Regions from separate parts of the Actinoplanes sp. NPDC019969 genome, predicted to be linked through region 1. Evidence: riboswitches for the same ligand, from Rfam matches in the RefSeq annotation. Region 1 holds a riboswitch; the other holds the start of a gene.

Evidence for each region. A riboswitch is a leader RNA that binds a small molecule or an ion and turns the genes downstream of it on or off. The one in region 1 is predicted to bind glycine.
Region 2: linked by a shared signal. The riboswitch ahead of gcvP (aminomethyl-transferring glycine dehydrogenase) and the one ahead of ACZ3II_RS28385 (L-serine ammonia-lyase) in region 1 are both predicted to bind glycine.

Annotation. Positions count from the first base shown of each region.
Region 1 covers NZ_JBVHFK010000010.1:141,592-144,991, forward strand. The annotation lists gene ACZ3II_RS28375 (hypothetical protein) at 1-418, shown strand, start outside; gene ACZ3II_RS28380 (DUF2306 domain-containing protein) at 309-983, opposite strand; glycine riboswitch at 1,094-1,190, shown strand; glycine riboswitch at 1,195-1,276, shown strand; gene ACZ3II_RS28385 (L-serine ammonia-lyase) at 1,268-2,587, shown strand; gene ACZ3II_RS28390 (cryptochrome/photolyase family protein) at 2,598-3,227, opposite strand; partial or broken gene ACZ3II_RS28395 (cryptochrome/photolyase family protein) at 3,313-3,400, opposite strand, start outside.
Region 2 covers NZ_JBVHFK010000013.1:217,916-221,315, forward strand. The annotation lists gene ACZ3II_RS33990 (nucleotidyltransferase domain-containing protein) at 1-456, opposite strand, end outside; gene mgrA (L-glyceraldehyde 3-phosphate reductase) at 474-1,469, opposite strand; glycine riboswitch at 1,531-1,623, shown strand; gene gcvP (aminomethyl-transferring glycine dehydrogenase) at 1,703-3,400, shown strand, end outside.

The DNA.
Region 1 (3,400 bases):
GGGTTCGGCCGACTACCGTCCGATCATCCCGGTCGGGCGGATGCTCGTCACCGAGATCGCCTACGAGGTGATCTTCGAGGGCATCGCCGATGTCACCGACGCCGACCGGACGACAGGTCCGCTCTGGGTCAAGCTCATGGGCGTCGACGACTACGGTGGCCCCGAGATGACGGTGACGTTCTGCACCGACCGCGGCCACTGGCGCGGTGCCATGCGCAAGGACGGCGAGGAGCGGGCGCACCTGGAGTCGTACGAGATGAAACGCGTCGAAACCAGCGACGGGCAATCCCGCTGGCTCTTCTCCTCGCTCACCCCCGGCAGCGAGTACCGCGAGTCACGGTACGGCGCGGAGTGCACGAAGTGGGCTCGGCACGAGATCGGCGGCGGCGGATCAGGGTCTCGGCGATCGCCAGGTTGACGATCCAGCCGGCGGTCTGGCCGATCGGGATCAGCGAAGTGGCGGTGTCGGCGATCGAGGCCCCGCTGTCCCCGGCGACCGTCACCCGGAACAGCAGGACCACGGGAACGATCAGACGCGCGGTGATGGCCAGCAACGTCAGCGCGTAGTTGCGGGTCATCCACTCGCGGTGGGTGGTGATGTCACGGCGGCGGGCGGCCGCATCGGCGAGCCAGGCCGTGACCAGCCAGGACACGGCAGCGATTGTGAGGCTGACCCGGGTCAGCGGGCTCGCCGACCAGATCGCGACCGGCACCGCGGTGACGGCCGCCGGCAGCACCCCGCCGAGCAGGTACACCCGGCCGATCAGGCGGTGCCGGGCGCGGCGTGCCCGTACCGCGGGCATGAACTGCAGCGGGCCCAGCACCAGCGCCACGGCCGCGGTCAGCACGTGCGCCACCAGCACGGCGTAGTGCAGCGGGTCCCGTACCTCGACGCGGGTGTCGAAGCGCAGGTAGGGAGCGATGAGAACCAGGCAAGCCACGACGATCAGGGCCCAGAGCACGGTGCGGAGGCGAGCGGACATGGGCTCGACTCTGGATCATCGCGGCGGATCCGGCGTCCGTCCACGGGCGGCCCCGCCGTACGCAGATCTGCGTAGTAAGGTTCGAGCCCACAACCGAACACTTTCGCCGTGACGCCGCCGCGGGAGAGCATCCGCCGGAAACAGCGGGTCGCCGAAGGAGCAACTTCTCCCTCAGAATCTCTCAGGCCCACGTACCGCAGCGGTCCGGCGACTCTGGAAAGACAGCCCACCCGGGCTGCGCCCACGGTGCAAGCCGCTCTCCGCGGCGAACCTCTCAGGCAGACATGACAGAGCGAGGGAGGCCGACCTCCGAGGAGCCTCCCGTGGCTGTGTCCGTTTTTGACCTGTTCTCGATCGGGATCGGGCCGTCCAGCTCGCACACCGTCGGGCCGATGCGTGCCGCCCGCCTGTTCGCCCGGCACCTGGACGCGCCGGTGACCGGGGTGCGGGCCGAGCTGTTCGGGTCCCTCGGCGCGACCGGTCACGGGCACGGCACGCCGCGGGCGGTGCTGCTCGGGCTGATGGGCCACGACCCGGAGACGGTCGACACCGGCCTGGAGCCGTCGGTGCACGATCTCGGGTTCGCGCTGGACCTGGTGCTGCACCGGCGGCGGTCGCTGCCCGAGCACCCCAACGGCATGATCTTCACGGCGCTGGGCGCCGATGGCGCCGAACTGCTGCGGAAGACCTATTTCTCCGTCGGTGGCGGGTTCGTCGTGGGGGACACCCTTGCGGCGGTACGCCCGGACGACACGCCCCTGCCCCACCCGTTCTCCTCGGGCGCCGAGCTGCTGGCGCTGACCCGTGCCACCGGCCTGTCGATCTCCCGTCTGATGCTGGAGAACGAATCCGTGCGGCGCGCGCCGGCCGAGGTGCGTGCCGGGTTGCTGGGCATCTGGCAGGTGATGACCGGCTGCATCGACGCCGGGCTGGACGCGGAGGGCGTACTCCCCGGGGGTCTCAAGGTCCGTCGCCGTGCCGCGCAGACCGCCCGCAAGCTGGCCGCCGACGGTGACCCGCTGGAGTGGCTGACCGTCTACGCGATGTCCGTGAACGAACAGAACGCCGCCGGCGGCCGGGTCGTCACCGCGCCCACGAACGGCGCGGCCGGCATCATCCCGGCGGTGCTGCGCTACTACCTGGACTTCGTGCCCGGCGCCGGACCGGACGGGATCGTGCGGTTCCTGCTGACCGCGGGTGCGATCGGCGGGCTGTTCAAGGAGAACGCGAGCATCTCCGGCGCCGAGGTGGGCTGTCAGGGCGAGGTCGGTTCGGCGTGCGCGATGGCGGCGGCGGGGCTGGCCGAGGTGCTCGGTGGCAGCCCGGAGCAGGTGGAGAACGCCGCCGAGATCGGCATGGAGCACAACCTGGGCCTGACCTGCGATCCGGTCGGCGGGCTGGTGCAGATCCCGTGCATCGAACGCAACGGGATGGCCGCGGTGAAGGCGGTGACGGCGGCCCGGATGGCGTTGCGCGGCGACGGCAGGCACCACGTCTCCCTGGACAAGGTGATCAAGACGATGAAGGAGACCGGCGCCGACATGAAGATCAAGTACAAGGAGACGTCACGCGGCGGCCTGGCCGTCAACGTCATCGAGTGCTGACCGGGACCGATCACGGGGCGCGGGACCCGCGGGCCTTCTCCTGATCGAGCAGCGCGTCCAGGTCGCTCAGCCGGCGCAGGCCCTGCAGCGGCTGCCGCATCCGGTGGTTGCCGGCCAGCCGCTGCTCGTTGCGGGCCAGGAAACTCCAGTACCCGGCGGTGTACGGGCACGCGTCCGCCCCCGCGCGCACCTTCGGGTCGTACCGGCAGCCCCCGCAGTAGTCACTCATCCGGTGGATGTAGGCGCCGCCCGCCGCGTACGGTTTGCTGCTCATCCGCCCGCCGTCGGCGTACTGGCTCATCCCGACCACGTTCGCCGTCATCACCCACTCGTACCCGTCGACGAAGCACCGGTGGAACCAGTCGGACACCGCGCCGGGCCGCCAGCCGCGCTGCATCGCGTAGTTGCCGAGCACCATCAGCCGCGGGATGTGGTGCACCCAGCCGCGGTCCCGGACCCCGGCCAGCACGTCCGACAGGCACCGCGCCTCGACCGCGTCCGCGTCCAGTTCGGCGAACCATCGCGGCAGCTCCCGCCGGGCGTGCAGCTCGTCGACGGCCCGGTAGCCCGGCTCGAAATACCAGTACAGATGCCAGATGAAGTCGCGCCAGCCGAGGATCTGCCGGACGAACCCCTCCACCGACGAACGCGATGCCCTCGTCGTGCTGCCAGCGGTCCAGTTCCGCCCGTACCTCCCGATCGATGTCGTCCTCCACGATCGGCGGCGGCGCCGGCACGTCCAGGCGCCCGGCGCCCCGCGGCGGCGGCTCCCGGTTCTCGGTGTCCAGGTTCCACCGCCCGCCGGCCGGCTCA
Region 2 (3,400 bases), on a different contig from region 1:
CACGTGGGCGCCGGCCATCAGCAACCGGATCATGTGCATGGCCTGCTTGACGTTGACCTCGCCGGTCCGTTCCCGCCGGTTCGCGACCTTGGTGAGCTGGTCGCGGGCATAGCTGCCGTAGGTGTCGGCGACCCGCTGCGACAGGAACGCGTGCCGGACGCCCCGCAGGTCGGCGCCGTCGGGAGTGATCGACTCGACGAGCGGGGACCACAGCACCTCGAGGACCGTCGGGTTGCCCTGCAGCGCGAGCGTGCAGAACCGCTCGAACTCCCAGGAGAACTGCTCCTCGGCCGGCCCGTCCAGGTGGGTGGGCGGCTTGCCGAGCGTCCAGAACGCCCGGGTCGGCGCGACGAACACACCCCGGCGGTCGTGGTCGGAGTCCGGGCGGTGCAGACCGTACGCCCGGGAGCCGACCACGACCGCGAGAGCGGTGTGCCGTTCGACAAAGTCGATCATGACGCCGCAGGGTACGGCTACAGGTCAAGCACCGTCGCGTCGATCTCGTCCAGCTCGCTCTGGTCGATGCTCAGGTTGCCCAGCGCGGCCACGTTGTTCTCCAGCTGCTCGACGCTCGACGCGCCGATGATCAGGCTGGTCATCCGCTCGTCGCGCAGCGCCCAGGCCAGCGCGAACTGGGCCAGCGTCTGCCCGCGCCGCTTCGCGACGTCGTTGAGCGCGTGCAGCCGTGCCAGGGTCTTGTTGTCCAGCGCGCTCTCGTTGAGGAACACGCTGGTCCGGATCCGCGAGTCGTCCGGGATGCCCTTGAGGTAACGGTCGGTGAGCAGACCCTGCTGCAGCGGGCTGAACGCGATGCAGCCCGCCCCGGCCGCCTCCAGGGTGTCGAGCAGCCGGTCGTGCTCGATCCACCGGTTCAGCATCGAGTACGACGGCTGGTGGATCAGCAGCGGCGTACCCAGCTCGCGCAGGATGTCGGCGGCCCGCGCGGCCTGCTCGCTCCTGTAGTTGCTGATGCCGACGTAGAGCGCCTTGCCGGACCGGACGATCGCGTCCAGCGCGGTCATCGTCTCCTCGAGCGGCGTCTCCGGGTCGGGCCGGTGGTGGTAGAAGACGTCGACGTAGTCCAGACCCATCCGCTTCAGCGATTGATCCAGCGACGAGACCAGGTACTTGCGGGAGCCCCAGTCGCCGTACGGGCCGTCCCACATGGTGTAGCCCGCCTTCGACGAGATGATCAGCTCGTCGCGGTGGTGTTTGAGGTCGGCCTCCAGGATCCGGCCGAAGTTCGTCTCGGCGCTGCCCGGCGGCGGCCCGTAGTTGTTCGCCAGGTCGAAGTGGGTCACGCCCAGGTCGAAGGCACGGCGGACGATGTCACGCTGGCGGTCGGCGGGACGGCCGTCGCCGAAGTTGTGCCAGAGGCCCAGGCTGATGGCGGGGAGCTTGAGACCGCTGCGACCAGCACGCCGGTAGATCATTTCGGCGTAGCGGTCGGCGGCAGGGGTGTACGTCACATCGCACACCCTAGGACTCCCGGTCCCGCCCCCGTTCGCTGGTAGGTTGACTCTTGCCGGCAACACCCATGCGGGAGAGACCCTGGAGCCACAGGGCGCCGAAGAGGCAAATCCTCCCCGGAAACTTTCAGGCAAAGCGAACCGCGTGGGCAGGCGACTCTGAAGTACCCGATGTCTGGGTATGACAGAGGGGGAGGTCTGTTTCTCCGACCTTCTCACGCTTGGAGTCGCCCATGACGTCCCCGTTCGTTTCCCGTCACATCGGCCCGGACGCCGACGAGCAGACCCAGATGCTGAAGGCCATCGGGTACGGCTCGGTCGACGAGCTGATGGACGCGGCCATCCCGCCCTCGATCCGGTTCCGGGGCGAGCTGAACCTGCCGGCCGGCGCCTCCGAGGAGGAGACGATCGCCGAGCTGCGCGCGATCGCCGGCCGCAACGTGCTCGCCACCCCGATGATCGGCCTGGGGTACTACAACACCGTCACGCCCGCCGTGATCAAGCGGAACGTCCTCGAGAACCCCGCCTGGTACACCGCGTACACCCCGTACCAGCCGGAGATCAGCCAGGGCCGCCTGGAGGCCCTGCTCAACTTCCAGACCATGGTCACCGACCTGACCGGCATGACCACGGCCAACGCCTCGATGCTCGACGAGGCGACGGCGGTCGCGGAGGCCATGACGCTCGCGCGCCGTTCCTCCAAGAACAAGAGCAGCGTGTACGCCGTGGACGCCGACACCTTCCCGCAGACCCTGTCGGTGCTGCGGACCCGCGCCGAACCGCTCGGCATCACGATCGTCCTGGTCGACCTCGACACCGAGGAGCTGCCGGAGGACTACTTCGGCCTGCACCTGCAGTACCCCGGAGCGTCCGGCGCCGTCCGTGACCACGCGGCGCTGGTCGAGGCCGCGCACGCCAAGGGCGCCCTGGTCACCGTCGCCGCCGACCTGCTCGCGCTGACCCTGCTGCGTACTCCCGGGGAGATCGGGGCCGACATCGCCGCCGGCACCACGCAGCGGTTCGGTGTGCCCCTGGGCTTCGGCGGCCCGCACGCCGGATACCTCGCGGTGCGCGCCGGCCTGGAGCGGTCGCTGCCCGGCCGCCTCGTCGGGGTGTCCAAGGACGCCGACGGCAACCGGGCCTACCGGCTCGCCCTGCAGACCCGTGAGCAGCACATCCGCCGCGAGAAGGCGACCTCCAACATCTGCACCGCCCAGGTGCTCCTGGCCGTGATGGCCAGCATGTACGCGGTCTACCACGGCCCCGCCGGGCTGCGCCGGATCGCCGAGGAGACCCACGAGTACGCCTGCTGGATCGCCGGGGCGCTGCGCGAGTCCGGTATCGACGTGCCCGCCGGGGACTTCTTCGACACGGTGACCGCCGTCGTGCCGGGCCGGGCCGCCGAGATCGTCGCCGCTGCCGCCGAACGCGGCATCGACCTGCGGCTGGTGGACGCCGACCGGGTGTCGGTGTCGTGTGACGAGACCACCACGGGCGAGCACGTGGCCGCCGTGGTCGCGGCGTTCGGCGCCGACTCGGAGGGCGTCTTCCCGGTGCACCGGCTGCCGGGCCGCGCCACCGAGTACCTCACCCACCCGGTGTTCAACACCCACCACTCCGAGACCAGCATGCTGCGCTACCTGCGCAAGCTCTCGGACCGGGACTACGCCCTCGACCGCGGCATGATCCCGCTCGGCTCCTGCACGATGAAGCTGAACGCCACCACCGAGATGGAAGCCGTCACCTGGCCCGAGTTCGCGAACATCCACCCGTTCGCCCCCGCGTCCCAGACCGAGGGGTACGAACACCTCGTCGCCCAGCTGGAGACCTGGCTCGCCGAGATCACCGGCTACGACGCGGTGTCCGTGCAGCCCAACGCCGGCTCCCAGGGCGAGCTGGCCGGTCTGCTCGCCATCCGCGGCTACCACAGC